DNA from 4 places in the Mesorhizobium sp. B2-3-13 genome. Region 2 is predicted to be linked to each of the others. Evidence: predicted binding sites of a transcription regulator. Region 2 holds the regulator's gene; each other region holds the start of a gene.

Region 1 (4,374 bases), on a different contig from region 2:
AAGACCGGCGAATACCGGCTGGCCAAGGACTGACCCTCATTTCACTCGCAATCGAGACTGTGGAGTCCGGTCCGCATGTCCGGACATGGGCAGCACCCGCCAAGATAAACCTTGCCCTGCACGTCACCGGCAGGCGCCCCGACGGCTATCATCTCATCGAAAGCCTGGCTGTGTTCACGCGCTTTGGCGACAGGATCGAGATCGCGCCGGCTGAAGGCGACGACTTCGCCGTATCCGGCCGCTACGCGCCGGACGTTCCGCCCGATGGCGACAATCTGGTGCTCAAGGCACGCGACGCGCTACGGCAGGCCACCGGTCTTCGGAGCACGCCGCCCGTGATCATCAGGCTCGAAAAGAACCTTCCAGTCGCGTCCGGCGTGGGCGGAGGGTCGAGCGACGCGGCGGCCGTGCTGCGCGGGCTGGCCGACAGCTGGGGGCTGGACATCGATAGCGCCGAGCTGGCGCGGATCGGTCTCTCGCTTGGCGCCGATGTGCCGATGTGCCTGGCGGCAAAGCCGCTGGTGGCGCGCGGCATCGGTGAGGAGCTGTCGATGCTGCCGGATTTTTCGGCGCTGGGTCTGGTGCTGGTCAATCCGGGCACGCCGGTCTCGACGGCGGAAATCTTCGCAGCACTGTCCCGGCGCGACAATGAGCCACTGCCGCCGCTGCCGCGAAGCATCGAGTTTCACAGCCTGCGCAACTGGCTGGAGATCACCCGCAACGATCTCGAACCTGCGGCCCTTGCGATGCGGCCCGCCATAGGCAGGGCGCTTTCATGGCTTGATAAGGCCGGATCGGGTTTTTCACGAATGTCCGGATCTGGCGCGACATGCTTCGGCCTGTTCGAGACCGGCAATGTCGCCAAGCGCGCGGCGGCCGAGATCCGCAGCCGCCAGCCCGACTGGTTCGTCGCGGCAACACGCAGCATTGCATCGGAGGCTGAGTGAGATGGCCAGGATTGACGAGAGCCGTGCCTTCATTCCGGTGCGCATCGCGGTGCTGACGGTTTCCGACACACGCAGCCTCGCCAACGACAAATCCGGCCAGACGCTGGCCGATCGCATCACCGAGGCCGGCCACATCCTGGCCGGCCGGGATATCGTCACCGACGACCGCGAAAAAATCCGTGACACCGTTCTGGCGTGGTCGCGGGACAAGGCCATCGACGTCGTGATCACCACCGGTGGAACCGGTTTCACCGGCCGCGATGTGACACCCGAGGCGCTGGAGCCGATTTTCGAAAAGCGCATGGATGGCTTTTCGGAAGTTTTCCACCGCATCTCCTACGACAAGATCGGCACCTCGACGATCCAGAGCCGGGCGACCGGCGGCGTCGTCAACGCCACTTTCGTCTTCGTGCTGCCGGGCTCGCCCGGCGCCTGCAAGGATGCCTGGGACGGCATCCTCAAGGCACAGCTCGACTACCGGCACATGCCCTGCAACTTCGTCGAGATCATGCCGCGCCTGGACGAACATCTGCGGCGCGGCAAATCGGCCCCTTAAAAAGCAACGCCACGCAGAGCAGCTGCAAAAATCAACTGGGAGAGCGCTGCGCCTGCCTCGGTGGCGCCACCCAGATCTCGGCGTCGAGCTTCTTAGTCGCCAGACCGCGCGCCAACGCCTCGGCGCTGCCGGCAGTCTTGGACAGAGATGCCGCCTGCCGCTTGCTGATCACCAGTCCGTCGGCGAGAGCACGGTTTGCGGAAAAGACCCTAGCCAGGAACGGCGTACGGCTGCCCCGCGCCCGCGCGAACCGGGCGGCCATGGTCTGCCTGGCCGTATGGGCGACGACCGCGTCGATCCAGCCCTCTACCAGCCTCGCACCCGGTTCGAGAAACAGCAGCCAGTCACCCTTGGCCTGGCGGATGCCGGCGGCGATGCCGCCGCTCCCCACATAGTGGCAGCCGGCATGCTCGGCGACACGATGCGTGTGGTCGGTGGAGCCGGTGTCGCAGACGACGACCTCTCGCACCACGCCCTCGACCGCGCCGCCAATCAGCGTCGCCAGCGTGCGGGCGAGACCCTCCTCGTCATTATGCGTTTCGATGAGAACACTGAGCATCGTGAGCCGAATAGCGGAAACCACTGACCGACGCCAGTTTTTGCATCGCGCCATAGAAAAGTTCTTGATTTGTTCTCATCAATAAAATAGGAATAATTTCATGAGCAGAGCGATTCGACACAACATGGACAGTCCCTGGGAGCGGGCGAAGATGGAACCGATCATGCGCGCCGATATTGCGGCCTTCGGAGCAGGACGAGCCGAGATGGCCAACGCGATGATCGAGCAGAGTGGCATGCGGGTCCGTCCGGACCGCAACCGTGGCCGATCGGCGGGCATCAATCCGTCTGGCCGGTTCGAACCTGTCAGCCGGCATGTCTTCGACGATGGGTGGAGTTCGCTGGAGGAGTTGCCCCCGTTCAAGACCGAGGTGCAGGTGGAGAAGCCGCGCACCATCATCACCCGCAACGAATCGCCCGACATCTCCTTCGACCGGTCGATCAATCCCTATCGCGGTTGCGAGCACGGTTGCGTCTATTGCTTCGCGCGGCCGACGCACTCGTTCATGGGCCTGTCGCCGGGCCTGGATTTCGAATCCAAGCTGTTCGCCAAGCCGGATGCGGCACGCCTGCTCGACAAGGAGTTGTCGAAGGATGGCTACCAGCCGCGCACCATCGCCATCGGCACCAACACCGATCCCTACCAGCCGATCGAGAAGCAGTACCGGATCATGCGCGAAATCCTCGAAGTGCTGGAGGCACGCGGTCATCCGGTCGGCATCGTCACCAAGTCAGCCCTGGTGGTGCGCGACATCGACATTCTGTCGCGCATGGCCGAGCGCGGGCTCGCCAAGGTGGCGCTGTCGGTGACGACGCTTGACCGCATGCTGGCCAGGACGATGGAACCCCGCGCATCGACCCCGACCAAGCGGTTGGAAGCGATCAGGCAGCTTTCGGATGCCGGTATCCCGGCTTCGGTGATGGTGGCGCCGATCATTCCGGGCCTGAGCGACCAGGAGATGGAACGCATTCTCGACTCGGCACACCATGCCGGTGCGCGCGAGGCCGGCTATGTGGTGCTGCGCCTGCCGCTGGAGGTCAGCCCGATTTTCAAAGACTGGCTGCTGCGCCACTATCCCGACCGCTATCGCCACGTCATGTCGCTGATCCGTTCGATGCGCGACGGCAAGGACTACGATTCGGAGTGGGGCAAGCGCATGAAGGGCGCCGGACCTTATGCCTGGCAGATCGGCCGGCGCTTCGAGATCACCGCCAAGCGGCTCGGTCTCAATGCCGAACGGCGTACGCTGCGGACCGACCAGTTCGTCGCGGCCGGTAAGGACCAGGAGCAGTTGATGCTGCTCTGAAGCCGAAAAACAGCGCGGCTGTTCATTACCGCCGCGGCAAAAAAATCCGTCCGGCCTGCCCCGGCCTGCAGACGGTGCCCTCCCGGTCCGGCGCCCCACCCGACCCGGAGGGACTTGCGGAGAATCAGAGCCGATGCGAACCTCGCCGCAACATGGCTCGCGCGCGTTCTGATTCTCCGCTTCTCTTCGAAATCGTCGAGAAACCCGATTTCTCCTTCGAGACGAAGGCGATGGCCGATGGCATGTGGCCGGTCGCAGGGATGGACGAGGCCGGCCGTGGCCCGTTGGCCGGGCCGGTGGTCGCGGCGGCAGTGGTACTCGACCCCGCCAACATTCCCGAAGGGCTCGACGATTCCAAGCGGCTTAGCCACTCGCAGCGCGAAGCGCTGTTTCTGCGCATCATTGGCTCCGCGCTCGGCGTCTCGATGGCGTCGGTCAGCGCCGAAGGCATCGATGGCAGCAACATCCTCAAGGCGAGCCTCGAAGCGATGCGCCGCGCACTTGTCGGGCTGCCCATCCAGGCAAAGCTCGCGCTGGCGGATGGGCGCGACGTGCCGCCGGGACTGCCCTGCGAAGGGCGCGCGCTGATCAAGGGCGACCAGCGCTCGCAGTCGATCGCCGCGGCCTCGATCGTGGCCAAGGTCATGCGCGACCGCATGATGTGCCGCTGCGGCAATCATCACGATCGCTACGGCTTCGAAGTCCATATGGGCTACGCCACGGTCCGGCACCGTACGGCGATCGAGGCGCATGGCCCCGTCGCTCGGCTGCACCGCACCTCGTTTGCGCCGTTCCGGTTGGGCGGCGCCGAGGTGACGGAAGAAGAAGAAGAAAGCTTCGCCGGGCTGGAGTAAAACGACGGCAGCGGTGTCGGTCGATCTCCCCCGTTGCGGGGGAGATTGGCAGCGTTGGCGCACCGCATAGAAAAGCCGCCAGGTTGCCCGGGCGGCTCTTCAATATTGGTCGTTCAGCTCAGTTCAGCTTCGCCTTCACATCCTGCAGCGCG
Region 2 (4,374 bases):
ACCATCATGGGTCTGCTGCGCGGCGCCTTCGCACTGTTTCCAGGGTTTTCCGCGCGCCGGCCGGTGAAGAAATACGCCGCCGCCGCCGCACTGTTTTCGATCGCCGCCTATCTCGTCATTTCGGGCGTCGTCGTCGCGGCCGAACGCAGCTTCATCATGCTGGCGGTGATGCTGATCGCCGTCTTGTTCGATCGCACGGCGCTGACCATGCGCAATCTGGCGATTTCGGCGATCGCCGTTATCCTGGTTTCGCCGCACGAGGTCGTCGGCCCGAGTTTCCAGATGTCGTTCGCGGCAACCGCAGCCTTGGTTGGCGCCTATGCCGGCTGGGCCGACCACCATGCGGGAAAGACGAGGCCTCCGCCGCCAAAGCGATCCCTACCCGGGTTTCTGACGCGAAAATTCCTCTTGGCGACAGGTGGATTGGCCATGACGTCCATCATCGCCGGCAGCGCGACGGCACTGTTTGCCATCTGGCATTTCCAGCGGGTGTCGCCGCTCAGCCTGTTCGCCAATCTGGCCCTCATGCCGATCGTGTCGATCGTGATGTTCCTGGCCGTCGCCAGCGCGTTGCTGATGCCGTTCGGGTTGGATTGGCCGGCTCTCTACCTCATGGGCAAGGGCCTGACAGCGATGATCGCCATATCGGCGTGGATATCGGAGCGCTCTCCGGTCGATGGAGTCGGGCTGATTTCGCAGCAATCCGTGCTGCTGGTCACCGTCGCGTTGGTCATCGCGACGATGGCGACGACGTGGCTCCGGCTCACGGCGGTGCCATTCGCGCTTGCCGGTCTGTTGACTGTATCGCACACGCGCGCGCCCGATGTGCTGATCTCGGAAGATGCGCGGCTGGTGGCTCTGTCGATCGGCAATGGCGAACTGGCCGTCAACCGGGAACGTCCGAACGAATTCGCAGCCGACAATTGGAAACGCGCTCTGATCTCCGAAACAATCGTCCTACCGGAAATGTTCGAGAAGACGGACGGGCAATTCGATCTTGCCACTCCCACCGACCTGCCGCTGGGATCGCCGTTCTATTGCCGCGAAGGCCTGTGCCTTGCCAGGCACCCTTCCGGCGCGATCATCGCCTATGTCGAGGATCGCAAGGACACCTGGAAGGCCTGCGCCTTCGCCGACCTGATCGTCGTCAATGACGCGACCGCCTATGACGCCTGTCATAATCCGCTGGTTCTCGTCGTCACCAAACGCCAGCTCGCCCGCAAGGGGAGTGCCGCCGTTTTCTTCGATCCCCAATCGGCCACGACGCCGGCTGAGGTCGAATTCGCCGTCGACGGACCATACCGGCCTTGGCACGAGCAGCGAAAATTCTCACGCGAGGCGAGGGGGCTGGCCCCCTATAAAAAGGCCGACAAGCCCGATGGCAAGCCAGTTCAGTAGCGCCTGATCAGCCCGACGAGCTTGCCCTGCACCTTGACCCGATCCGGTCCGAAGATGCGTGTTTCGTAGGCTGGATTGGCGGCTTCGAGCGCGATCGAGGCGCCCTTGCGGCGGAACCGCTTCAGCGTTGCTTCCTCCTCGTCGACCAGCGCCACGATGATTTCGCCCGGACTTGCTGTATCGGCATTGCGGATGATGACCGTGTCGCCGTCGAAGATACCGGCCTCGATCATCGAGTCGCCCTTGACTTCCAGCGCATAGTGCTCGCCGCCCATGATCATGTCCGGCGGCACCGAAATCGAATGCGTCTGATGCTGGATGGCATCGATCGGCACACCGGCGGCGATACGACCCATGACCGGGATGGACACAGCTGAAACCGCGTCATCGTCGTTGCCGGCCGCGGCCAGGCGGGAAGGCGCCGTCGCCGGCCTGATCTGGCGGCCGAGACTGCCTTGGCCAAGGCTGCCCTGGATGACACTTGGCGAGAACTTCTTTGCCGCATTGAGGCCCGGCGCGATCGAGTCCGGCAGCCGCAGCACTTCCAGCGCGCGCGCCCGATTGGGTAGCCGGCGAATAAAGCCACGTTCCTCCAGCGCCGTGATCAGGCGATGGATGCCCGATTTGGAGGCAAGATCGAGCGCTTCCTTCATTTCGTCGAAGGAGGGCGGTATCCCGCTTTCCTTGAGCCGTTCGTGGATGAACATCAGCAGTTCATGTTGCTTGCGTGTCAGCATGGCGGCCCCCAAGGCATTGAACGAAAGGTCTGACCAGAATCGAAAAAACAAACCCAGAACAAACACTATCCGTTCCAGTTGTGTTCCGCAACCGTTTAAAGTTTAATGAATTTGTTAACGCGTCTGAAGTTTTTTGCCGCGACAGCGGACTGAGGCCGATCCTTTCCACGATCGGCAGGCATTGAAATCGTTTTGGTTAATGGCCTGTGGCCTATCCACTGATGGGCCTTGGCATCAGTCTTTCGGGGGGCTCTTCGCGGGTGGATTGTACAATTTATGGATCCATTATTCGTGGAACGAAACGAAACCAAAACGCCAACGATTGGTAGCTTAGGGGCGGCGATGGATCCAGGCGTTTGGCCCACTCCGGCCAGCGCATGCCAATAGGCGTCGCGCAAGCATTGAAGTCACCCGGAACCCGCTTGCAAGCTGCCGGCGCGGGCGGCGTATTTGGTCGCGCCGCTGTCTTCGCTATGGACATAGACGTGCAGGGTATAGCCGATATGCGCCGTCATCAGCGCCTTGGCCCGCTCGACGTCACGATCGAGTGCAGCTTCCATGATCGCTGTATGGTGTTCGATCGCAATCGCTTCGCACAATGCCTCCATTGCCTCTTCATAACCGTCCTTCAGACCAGCCGCGGCCCGCAATGTCGGCGCCAGGCCGAGAAAACGATGATGCCGTCGCAGCTGATCGGCGATGGTCGAGCGGAATCGCATGAGCCAATTGGAAGTCGCCGCGCTTAGCAGCGCCGCATGGAAAGCTTCGTGGTTCTCGTCCCATTTATCGACAGCCGCATCCGAAGGATCGTCGACCGCGGTCTTGCAACGGGAGAGCCGGTAGTGGGCGGTGACAACGGCATCCTCCCACTCCTTGCCGCCTTTTTCCATCGATTCGAGGAACAGGGGTATCTCGACCACCATCCTGGCGCGTGCCAGGTCCTCCAGTTCGGCCCGCGATACCGGAGCGACCGTAAAACCACGATTGCTGATGGCGGTGACAAGGCGTTCGGCCTCTAGCCGCGACAAGGCTTCGCGCAACGGCGTCCAGCCGACGCCATAGGTGCCGCGCAGGGCACTCAGTTTGAGCGGGGCGCCCGGCATGAGGCGCGTGGTCAGGATGTCGCGCCGCAACAGCTGATAGGCGGCTTCCGTTTTTGTAGAACTCGTTTCATCGCGCATCGTGATCAATCCGTCGTCTGGCGAAAGTATATATGATATTGGGTCATAGCAACAATTATATATAATGTTTGACACCGACCGGCGGACCGACCATGATCGCCGTGGTAGCCGCGTTTCCAAGCGGCCCTGATCAAATCTGGGAGGAAATGATGTTGAAATCGAAATCCGCTTGGTTGTCGGGCTTGGCCCTGGCAGGCGCATTGATGATTAGCGCCGGCAGTGCCGCGGCCGATCAGATCCGTATCGGCATTGCCAATTTCGGCGAGCATCCGCAATTGAACGCCGCCATAGCCGGCTTCAAGAAGGCGTTGACGGATAATGGCTTCGTCGAGGGCAAGGACGTCGTCTACACGGAGAGCCACACCAATTTCGATGCATCGCTGGTGCCGCAGATGATCGCCAAGCTGCAGGCCGAGCAGCCCAAGCTGATCTACACCATCACCACGCCGGTCTCGCAGATCGCCAAGAAAGCGCTTGCCGGTTCCGGCATTCCGATCGTTTTTGCCGCGGTCACCGATCCGGTGGCGGCCAAGCTGGTGCCGTCATGGGACGCCGGAGACGAAGGCATGACCGGCGCCAGCGATCTGCAGGACGTCGCTGCCGTGATGGCCTTCACCAAGAAGCTGCTGCCGACCGCCAAGCGCTTCGGCGTGCCTTATAATCCCGGTGAGGCCAATGACGTTGCCTTGGTCGAAAAGATCAAGGCGGCGGCACCGGCCGCCGGCTTCGAGGTGGTGGAGGTCGGCATCGACAACGTCAATGACATCCAGCAACGCATCGCTTCGCTCGCCGGCAAGGCCGACGTGATCTACGGCCCGGCGTCGAACCTGATCCAGCCGGCGATCGCCGCTGTCTCCGCGGCCGCCCGCCAGGCCGGTATCCCGGTCGTCAACTCCGATGACAGTGCGGTCCGCAACGGCACCGTGCCTGCAAGCTTCGCGGTCAATTACACGCAGGTCGGCGTCAACGCCGGCAACATCGCCGCCGAGATCCTCAAGGGCAAGGACCCCAAGACGATCGCGCCGTCGCGCCCGGCCTACAAGGACCACATGGCAACG
Region 3 (4,374 bases), on a different contig from region 2:
GTCGTAGGCGCGCAGATAGTCGTCGACGGCGGCACCCAGGAAGGCAACACCGCCGGCCGTGATCATCGGTCCGCCAATGCCGGGCACCCCGACCTTCAGCGGCAACGGCAGTGGCGTCATGTCGTAGACGGTGCCGTTGCGGTGCTTGTAGGCAATGGTACCGGTCCGAAGATCGACGCCAGCGACATAGCCCCAGGGCGGCGCCTGGCACGGAATGCCGAGCGGCGACAGGAACGGTCCCATCACCACCGCATAGGGCGCGCCGTCATTGCGGTTCAGCCCCTGCTCGCTGCCCTTGGTATCGCCCGGCGGCGGCACGTCGGCGCGGGGGATCAGCCTGGACGTGAAGGCGAGATAAGTCGGCATGCCGAACATCACCTGCCGCACCGGATCGACCGCCACGCCGCCCCAGTTGAAAGTGCCGAAATTGCCGGGGTAGACCAGCGATCCCTGCAGCGAGGGCGGCGTGTAGCGGCCTTCATAGCGCAATTTATGGAGCGCGATCCGGCAGGCCAGTTGGTCGAACATGGTGATGCCCCACATATCGGCCTCGGTCAGCGGCGGCGGGCTGAAGGAAAGGTCGGATGCCGGCTGCGTCGGCGATGTGTGATCTCCTCCGATGGCGCCGCCCGGCGCTGGCACGTCCTTGACGGGGATGACCGGCTCGCCGGTGCGCCGGTCGAGCACATAGAGGTCGCCCTGCTTGGTCGGCCCGACGAGGGCGGGCACGACGGAGCCGTCAGCCTTGGTGATGTCGATCAGGCTCGGCTGCGCCGGCACGTCCATGTCCCAGAGGTCATGGTGCACGGTCTGGCGCACCCATTTCAACTGTCCGGTGTTGAGGTCGAGCGCGGTGATCGAGGAGGAGAATTTCTCGACATTGGCGCTGCGGCCCATGCCGAGCTGGTCCGGTGTCTGGTTGCCGAGCGGTACGTAGAGCAGGCCGAGTTTCTCGTCGGCGCTCGGCGTCGACCACATGTTGGGCGAGTTGGCGGTGTAGGTCTGGTCGGCCGGCAGCGGCGTCGTCTGGTCCGGATTGCCGGAATCCCAGTTCCACAGCAGCTTTCCGGTGCTCGCATCGTAGGCGCGGATGACGCCGGACGGCTCCTGCGTCGAATAATTGTCGTTGACCGCGCCGCCGACGATGATCTTGCCGCCCGCGATCAGCGGCGCCGAAGTCGAGTAGTAATAGCCCGACTTCGGATACGGCATGTTGGCCAACAAATTGAGCGTGCCGCCCTCGGCGAAGGCCGGGCAAACCTGCCCGTTTGCGGCGTCGAGCGCGATCAGCCGGGCATCCGAGGTCGGCAGGTAGACGCGCGCAGCGCAGGGCTGACCGGCGGCGCCCGCGGCATCGGCATAATAGGAAACGCCACGGCAGGTCTGGTGCTGGCGGTCCTTGTCGAGCTTGACCTTGGGATCGTAGCGCCACTTCTCCTTGCCGGTCGCCGCATCGACGGCGATGGCGAAGTTGTGCGGCGTGCAGATATAGAGCGTGTCGCCAATTTTAAGCGGTGTCACCTGGTAGGTGGTCTCGCCGACATCGTCCGGGCCCTTCACGTCACCGGTGCGGTAGGTCCAGGCCGGCTGCAGATTGGCGACATTGTCCGGCGTGATCTGGTCGAGCGGCGAATAGCGCTGGCCGAACTGCGTGCGCCCGTAATAGTGCCATTCGCCCGCCGGCACATCGCCGCCGAGATTGGCGTTGGGAATCATCTTGTCGGTGTCGAGCGCGCCGCCGATGTCCTTCGGGTCCGTGGTCATCGAATAGCCGGCCACCGCCAGCGATGCCAGCACGGCAAGGATCAGAGGCGCGCGACCGTCCGGACCGGCAAGGCCCCGCCGCGCCCATGGCGTCAGCAGCCACAGCGCCACCAGCACGATGATGCCGCCGCGCGGGCCGAGCTCCCACCAGTCGAAGCCGGTTTCCCAGACCGCCCAGGCCAGGGTGCCGATCACGATCGCCGCATAGAGCCAGAGCGCCGTGGAACGGCGCCGGTAGAGCAGCCAGGCGGTGATCAGGAAGGCGAGACCGACAATGATGTAGTACCAGCTGCCGCCCAGCGAAGCCAACCAGATGCCGCCGGCGCCAAGTGCCAGGCCTATGAGGAAGAGGACGAGGGAGGTGATGGTGACAGCCAAGATGATACTCCTTCGACTGTTGCGCGCATGAGGCGGCCTTGGGCAACCCGGCATTGTGTGCCGCCCCCTGCGCAACTTTCTCCCGACCGCCGCGCCTGTCAAGCATAGGTCATGGGTCCGCGGCAGCAACCTTCTTCCGCCTGAGGTTGTTCACAACGCCGGCCGCCATGTCGCTCAAGCGGCCGTATCAGGCACTTTACCGGAACAAAACGTAGACAGTTCTGGTCTTTCGCTACCGAATCACTACATTCGGGGGCGATGTCCGGCTTTTCCGAAGACATGCCCTTTTTCGACGAACCCGATGCGCGGCCCACGGCCCCGTCGGGCATTGCCGCGCGCGCCATGGCTGCCCGCGGTGGCCAAAACAATGCGCCGGACTATCTCAGGGGGCTTAACCCCGAGCAGCGGCTGGCGGTGGAGACCACCGAAGGGCCGGTTCTGGTGCTGGCCGGCGCCGGCACCGGCAAGACCCGCGTGCTGACCACCCGCATCGCCCACATCCTTGCCACCGGCAGGGCCTTCCCCTCGCAAATCCTGGCCGTGACCTTCACGAACAAGGCCGCGCGCGAGATGAAGCAGCGCATCGGCATCCTGATCGGCGAAGGCAATGTCGAGGGCATGCCGTGGCTCGGCACCTTCCACTCGATCGGCGTGAAGCTGCTGCGCCGCCATGCCGAGCTTGCTGGCCTGAGATCCGACTTCACCATCCTCGACACAGACGACGTCGTGCGGCTGATCAAGCAGCTGATCCAGGCCGAGGGCCTGGATGACAAGCGCTGGCCCGCGAAACAGTTCGCCCAGATGATCGACGGCTGGAAGAACAAGGGCCAGGGCCCGGCCGACATCGCCGAGGGCGATGCGCGCAGCTTCGCCAACGGCAAGGGCCGCGAGCTCTACAAGGCCTATCAGGAGCGGCTGCAGACACTGAACGCCTGCGACTTCGGCGACCTGCTCTGCCACCCGATCCGCATCTTCCGCGCCAATCCCGATGTGCTGAGGGACTATCACCGGCGCTTCAAATACATCCTCGTCGACGAATACCAGGACACCAACACCGCCCAATACATGTGGCTGCGCCTGCTGGCGCAAAGGCCCGAAGCGCCAAGGAGTGGTTCTCCGGGCGGTCGCGCTCCCACCGCGTCCAATTCGTCAGTCATCGACAGAACAGAAGCAGGGCGCTATAGGCCTCCAGCGCCTGAAGAAGACCCACTGGAGCATAGCCATGGATCGGCTGCTTCGGCCGAAGGCCGCAAGCCCGACCGGGCGTCCGAGCCGTTGCGAGGCCCCCGCGGAGGGCCCGCGCCGGCAGGCGCGGAACAGCCCGTGAGCGAAAACAAAGTAAATATCTGCTGCGTCGGCGACGACGACCAGTCCATCTATGGCTGGCGCGGCGCCGAGGTCGACAACATCCTGCGCTTTGACAAGGATTTTCCCGGCGCCACCATCATCCGGCTGGAGCGCAATTACCGCTCGACCGCGCACATACTGGGCGCGGCCTCCCACCTCATCGCCTACAATGAGGGCCGTTTCGGCAAGACGCTGTTCACCGATCGCAACGATCCCGAGGACGGCAAGGTCAACGTCCACGCCGCCTGGGATTCGGAGGAGGAAGCCCGCGCCATCGGCGAGACCATCGAGGCCTACCAGCGCCAGAAGCATAATTTAAATGACATGGCGATCCTTGTCCGCGCGTCCTTCCAGATGCGCGCCTTCGAGGACCGCTTCATCACGCTCGGCCTTAACTACCGCGTCATCGGCGGCCCGCGTTTTTACGAACGCATGGAAATCCGCGACGCGCTGGCCTTCTTCCGGGTCGTTGCCAACAGCACCGACGACCTCGCCTTCGAGCGCATCGTCAATGTGCCCAAGCGCGGCCTGGGCGAAGCGACCATCCGCCAGATCCACGACACGGCGCGCGGCTTGCGCATCCCGATGCTGGAGGCGGCGGCTACACTCGCCGAAAGCGACGAGCTGAAGCCGAAACCGCGCGCCGCGCTGCGCGAGGTCGCGGCCAATTTCGAACGCTGGCAAAAGGCGCTGGAAACCACGCCGCACACCGAACTCGCCGAGACCATTCTCGAGGAGAGCGGCTACACCGACATGTGGAAGAACGACCGCTCGGCCGAAGCCCCCGGGCGGCTCGAGAACCTCAAGGAACTGATCCGCTCGATGGAGGAGTACGAGTCGCTGCGCTCCTTCCTCGAACATGTCGCGCTGGTGATGGATGCCGAG
Region 4 (4,374 bases), on a different contig from region 2:
ACGACGATGTCGCAACGGACACAGGAGCGGAGCATGACGCCACCGGATAGTCCCCCAGGGCTTCAGTTGTCACTGGAGCCGCGGCAGGCATAAGTGCCAGAGCAGGCGTTTGCGCCACCCGAACCGTGACCTGCCGTATTCGTCAAAATCAGAGACTATTGGTCGGATCGTCGGCTGAATGCCGCGAAGCATCCGAGATCAAACGCCGGCAGTACACTCCCGGCAAGCATGGATTAAGAATCCAACAAAAAGCCCCGTCCGTTTGCCCAAGGCACGGCGGGGCTGTTTTTGGGCGGGGCTTGAGTTCGCAGGCCTCCGACCTCGGCCTACCTTGGCGGCTTGATCCCGCCAACTCCGACATCGACCGTGATGCTGCCGGAAATCCTGACATCCGTATTGCCGATCTTGAACTGCCCATTGCCGCTGCTGGGGAACGCGTCGTCGGGTTCGGGCACCGGAGCCGGCTTGGCGATGCGATAGTCGCCGGCCACGCCGGGCAGGGCGCTCTTTTGCGCTGACGATGAAGCGTCGTCGGCAAGTGCCGAACTGGACGCAAGGCCGACGATTGCGAGCACCATGGCGCCGGTGACACGGTGCGATGTTCTGGGTCGATGAGTGTCGGTCATTCCTCTTTTATAGGGACCTGCCGCCACCGGAACCAGACCGATATCGTCAAATCTTCGACACCTAGCAGGATTTGATCTGGGGCTCTGCCTCACGCCGCTTTCTTGCGGGTGTCGAAAACATGGTCGACAATGCCCCATGCCTGGGCCTCGCGGGCAGTCATGAAATGGTCGCGGTCGAGCGTGCGTTCGACCTCTTCATAGCTGCGGCCGCAATGCTGGGCGTAGAGTTCGGTCATATGGCGTTTGGTCTGGCCGATGCGTTCGGCGTGCCGCTGGATGTCGGAAGCCTGGCCCTGGAAGCCGCCCAGCGGCTGATGCAGCAGGATGGTGGCGTTCGGCAGCGCGATGCGGCGCCCGGCCGAGCCTGCCATCAGCAGGAACGATCCCATCGATGCGGCAAAGCCCATGCACACGGTCGAGACCGGGCAGCTGATATATTGCATCGTGTCGTAGATGGCGAAGCCGCTGGTCACCATTCCGCCCGGCGAGTTGATGTAGAGCGAGATCTCCTTCTCGGGATTGTCCGATTCCAGCGACAAAAGCTGCGCGCAGACCAGCGCCGAGACGTCGTCGTTGATCTCGCCGTTGATGAAGACGATGCGCTCGCGCAGCAGTCGCGAAAAAATGTCGAAGGCACGTTCGCCGCGGCTCGATTGCTCGATCACCATCGGCACAAGGCTGGCAACACCACTCATTTCTCTTCTCCGATTTCCGTGTTCAGGCCGCGCGCGGCAGCAGAAGGCGTGGTGTGTTCGCGGCAATAGGCTTTCCGGCCCCGCGCAGCGAAAGCCGGCAGCCGGCCCCCGCCATCGCAACAGCGGGCATCGCCTTGCGGGCAAAGCCGTCATGGACGATGCGCAGATGCGTGCCGCCGGAAATGGTACGGGCGAGTGTGAAGGTGACGGTGCTGTCGAGCGGTTGCGCCGCATTGTCGGACTGCTCCCGCCAGGAATAGCGCAGCAGGCGCTCGGGCTCGGCGTCGAGGATCTCGCATTCGATCGGCGCGTCAGGCCCGGCGAAGGCAAAGCGGCTGCCGGTCCGCGGACTGATATCGTTCGGCATCATCCAGGCGGCGAGCAATTCCGGCACGGTCAGCGCCCGCCATACTTTTTCCGGCGGCTCGGCAAGGTCGTATTCGAATTCGAGCGCCTCTGGAGCGACCTGGGTTTGGTTTGCGTCTTTCATTGATCGCCCGTCTTTCATTGATCCATGTCCTTCAAAACGGCCTTCAGTTTTTCAATGCGTTCCGGCCAGAACGTCCGATAGCGTTCAATCCAGGAGAGCAGCGGGGCAAGCCCCTGCGGATCGGCGCGATAATAGGCGTTGCGGCCGGCCCGCCGCTCGACCACCAGGCCAGCGCCGCGCAACACTGCCAGATGCTGGGAGACGGCCGGCTGCGACACCGTGAGGCCGCTGCGCAGTTCCGACACGCTCATCTCGCTCGCCGCGAGACGCTCGAAGACGGCGCGGCGCGTCGGGTCGGCCAAGGCGCGGAAAATCTCTGCTTCGATCATGACGAAAGCATAAGTCGATACTTATCGATTTGGCAAGCACTGTTTTGAGACCCATATGCAGCGTTCGGGCATTGCTGCCATTCCTTGACAATTGGGGGCAGTGCATATAGGAACGAAAAGGGAACAAAAACCTTGTGGGAAAAGCCAGCCTTGGCAGGCGGCCAATATCGGCAGCCTGTAAGGTGCTGCGACAAAAATTTGTTTCGGATGAGCGCGGAGAAATATCATGGCGGGCAGCGTCAATAAGGTCATTCTGGTCGGCAATCTCGGGGCGGACCCTGAAATCCGCCGCCTGAATTCGGGCGAGCCGGTCGTCAACATCCGCATCGCCACCTCGGAAAGCTGGCGCGACAAGAATTCCGGCGAGCGCAAGGAAAAGACCGAGTGGCACAATGTCGTCATCTTCAATGAGGGCATTGCCAAGGTGGCCGAGCAATATCTGAAGAAGGGCATGAAGGTTTATGTCGAGGGCCAGTTGCAGACGCGCAAATGGCAGGACCAGACCGGTGCCGACAAATACACGACCGAAGTCGTGCTGCAGAAATTCCGTGGCGAACTGCAGATGCTCGACGCGCGCGGCCAAGGTGAGGGCGGTCAGGTCGGCGGCTACAGCGGTGGCGGCAGCAGCCGTGGTTCCGATTTCGGCCAGTCGAGCCCGAACGAAGGTTTTAGCCGTGGCGGCGATGGCGGCTCCAAAGGGGGCGGTGGCGGTGGCTCGTCGCGCGAGCTGGACGACGAGATACCGTTCTGATCGGAAGCCATACCAAACGGCGAATGCTTGTTGCTTGAGATGCCCCGAGGGTCCTGCACGGACTTTCGGGGTTTTGCATTGTTGATTTTGAGCCGACAGTCGGCGCGATCAACGACTGAAAGGACGGAGCGATGAAGGCACGTGTCAAATGGGTCGAGGAGCGCACCTTTGTCGGCGAATCCGGCAGCGGCCACAAGGTCGTGATGGGCACGGCGTCCAGCCTGGAAGGCAAGACGCCGGGACCGAGCCCGATGGAGCTGGTGCTGATCGGCACCGGCGGCTGCTCGGCCTATGACGTCGTGCACATCCTCGAGAGGGGGCGCGAGGCCGTCGATGATTGCGTGGTCGAGCTCGATTCCGACCGCTCCGAGGCCGATCCCAAAGTGTTCACCCGCATCCATATGCATTTCATCGTCAAGGGCCGGGCGCTGTCCAGCGACAAGGTCAAGCGGGCAATCGACCTTTCGATCGAAAAATACTGCTCGGCCTCCGCCATGCTGGCCAAGACCGCGACGATTACCCACGACTTTGAAGTCATCGATACGACCTCGAAATAAGCGGCCTACGAGACCATCAGCGCCTTGATGCCATCTGCCACGAACTGCACGGCCAGTGCCGCCAGGATAACCCCGAGCAGGCGGGTCAGGATCGAGCGGCCGGTCTGGCCGAGGATGCGGTCGATGCGTTCCGACAGCACGAACACCAGATAGGTTATGACGAGGCAGACGAAAATGATGCCGACCAGGGCCGCCTGCGCGGCAAAGCCCTGAAACGAGCCGGAGAGCAGCACCGTCGCTGAAATCGCGCCAGGCCCGGCGATCAGTGGGATCGCCAGCGGGAAGGCGGCGATGTTGTGGATCATGTCCTTGGTGATGGCGACGTCGCCGATCTTCTCCTTGCGGTCCTGCCGGCGCTCGAAGACCATTTCGAAGGCGATGAAGAACAGCAGGAACCCGCCGGCGACGCGGAACGCCGGCAGGGTGATGCCGAACACCGACAGGATAGAGGCGCCGGCCAGCGCAAACAACGCCATCACCAGAAAACCGATGATCGAGGCACGGACGGAAACTTGGCTGCGCTCCTCGCGATTCATGCCGCGTGTGACGGCCAGGAACAGAGGCGCCAGGCCGGGCGGATCGATGGTCACGAGAATGGTGACGAAGGCATTGAACAGGCTGTCGAAACTCGGCATCGCTGACCCTCCCACCGGGCCAGGCCCGTACCCGCATTGGTAGTGCAAAGCCCGGTCGGTGGGAACTGTCAGGACTGCGAAACTACAGCTCTCGACGGTTAGCCGGCAGTGCCGCAATAGGCCTCCAGGCGATAGCCGTCCGGATCGACGACGAAGGCCGCGTAGTAGTTCTCGCCATAGTCGGCGCGCAGGCCCGGCGCGCCATTGTCGCTACCGCCTTCGCGCAACGCTCCGGCATGAAAGGCATCGACGCTATCCCGTGTCGGCGCCGCGAAGCAGAAATGCAGGCCG

Evidence for each region. The regulator LexA, encoded in region 2, represses DNA repair genes until DNA is damaged. The targets are predictions, from matches to a motif close to TGTTCNNNNTGTGTTCNG.
Region 1: the regulator LexA is predicted to act here: its motif matches at 2,122-2,139, upstream of FJ941_RS18880 (PA0069 family radical SAM protein).
Region 3: the regulator LexA is predicted to act here: its motif matches at 2,343-2,360, upstream of FJ941_RS00900 (UvrD-helicase domain-containing protein).
Region 4: the regulator LexA is predicted to act here: its motif matches at 2,249-2,266, upstream of FJ941_RS05455 (single-stranded DNA-binding protein).

The regions. Positions count from the first base shown of each region.
Region 1 covers NZ_VFVQ01000015.1:89,049-93,422, forward strand. Annotated here, with positions in the region: gene FJ941_RS18860 (membrane protein) at 1-33, shown strand, start outside; gene FJ941_RS18865 (4-(cytidine 5'-diphospho)-2-C-methyl-D-erythritol kinase) at 60-947, shown strand; gene moaB (molybdenum cofactor biosynthesis protein B) at 949-1,503, shown strand; gene FJ941_RS18875 (glycosyltransferase) at 1,535-2,062, opposite strand; gene FJ941_RS18880 (PA0069 family radical SAM protein) at 2,214-3,368, shown strand; gene FJ941_RS18885 (ribonuclease HII) at 3,521-4,222, shown strand; gene FJ941_RS18890 (F0F1 ATP synthase subunit B) at 4,341-4,374, opposite strand, start outside.
Region 2 covers NZ_VFVQ01000007.1:197,552-201,925, reverse strand. Annotated here, with positions in the region: gene FJ941_RS11165 (ComEC/Rec2 family competence protein) at 1-1,398, shown strand, start outside; gene lexA (transcriptional repressor LexA) at 1,392-2,135, opposite strand; gene FJ941_RS11155 (GntR family transcriptional regulator) at 2,543-3,316, opposite strand; gene FJ941_RS11150 (ABC transporter substrate-binding protein) at 3,466-4,374, shown strand, end outside.
Region 3 covers NZ_VFVQ01000001.1:201,739-206,112, reverse strand. Annotated here, with positions in the region: gene FJ941_RS00905 (glucose/quinate/shikimate family membrane-bound PQQ-dependent dehydrogenase) at 1-2,142, opposite strand, end outside; gene FJ941_RS00900 (UvrD-helicase domain-containing protein) at 2,401-4,374, shown strand, end outside.
Region 4 covers NZ_VFVQ01000003.1:168,952-173,325, forward strand. Annotated here, with positions in the region: gene FJ941_RS05435 (hypothetical protein) at 327-578, opposite strand; gene FJ941_RS05440 (ATP-dependent Clp protease proteolytic subunit) at 716-1,321, opposite strand; gene FJ941_RS05445 (SRPBCC domain-containing protein) at 1,344-1,811, opposite strand; gene FJ941_RS05450 (metalloregulator ArsR/SmtB family transcription factor) at 1,826-2,140, opposite strand; gene FJ941_RS05455 (single-stranded DNA-binding protein) at 2,367-2,891, shown strand; gene FJ941_RS05460 (OsmC family protein) at 3,023-3,448, shown strand; gene FJ941_RS05465 (MarC family protein) at 3,454-4,083, opposite strand; gene FJ941_RS05470 (VOC family protein) at 4,182-4,374, opposite strand, start outside.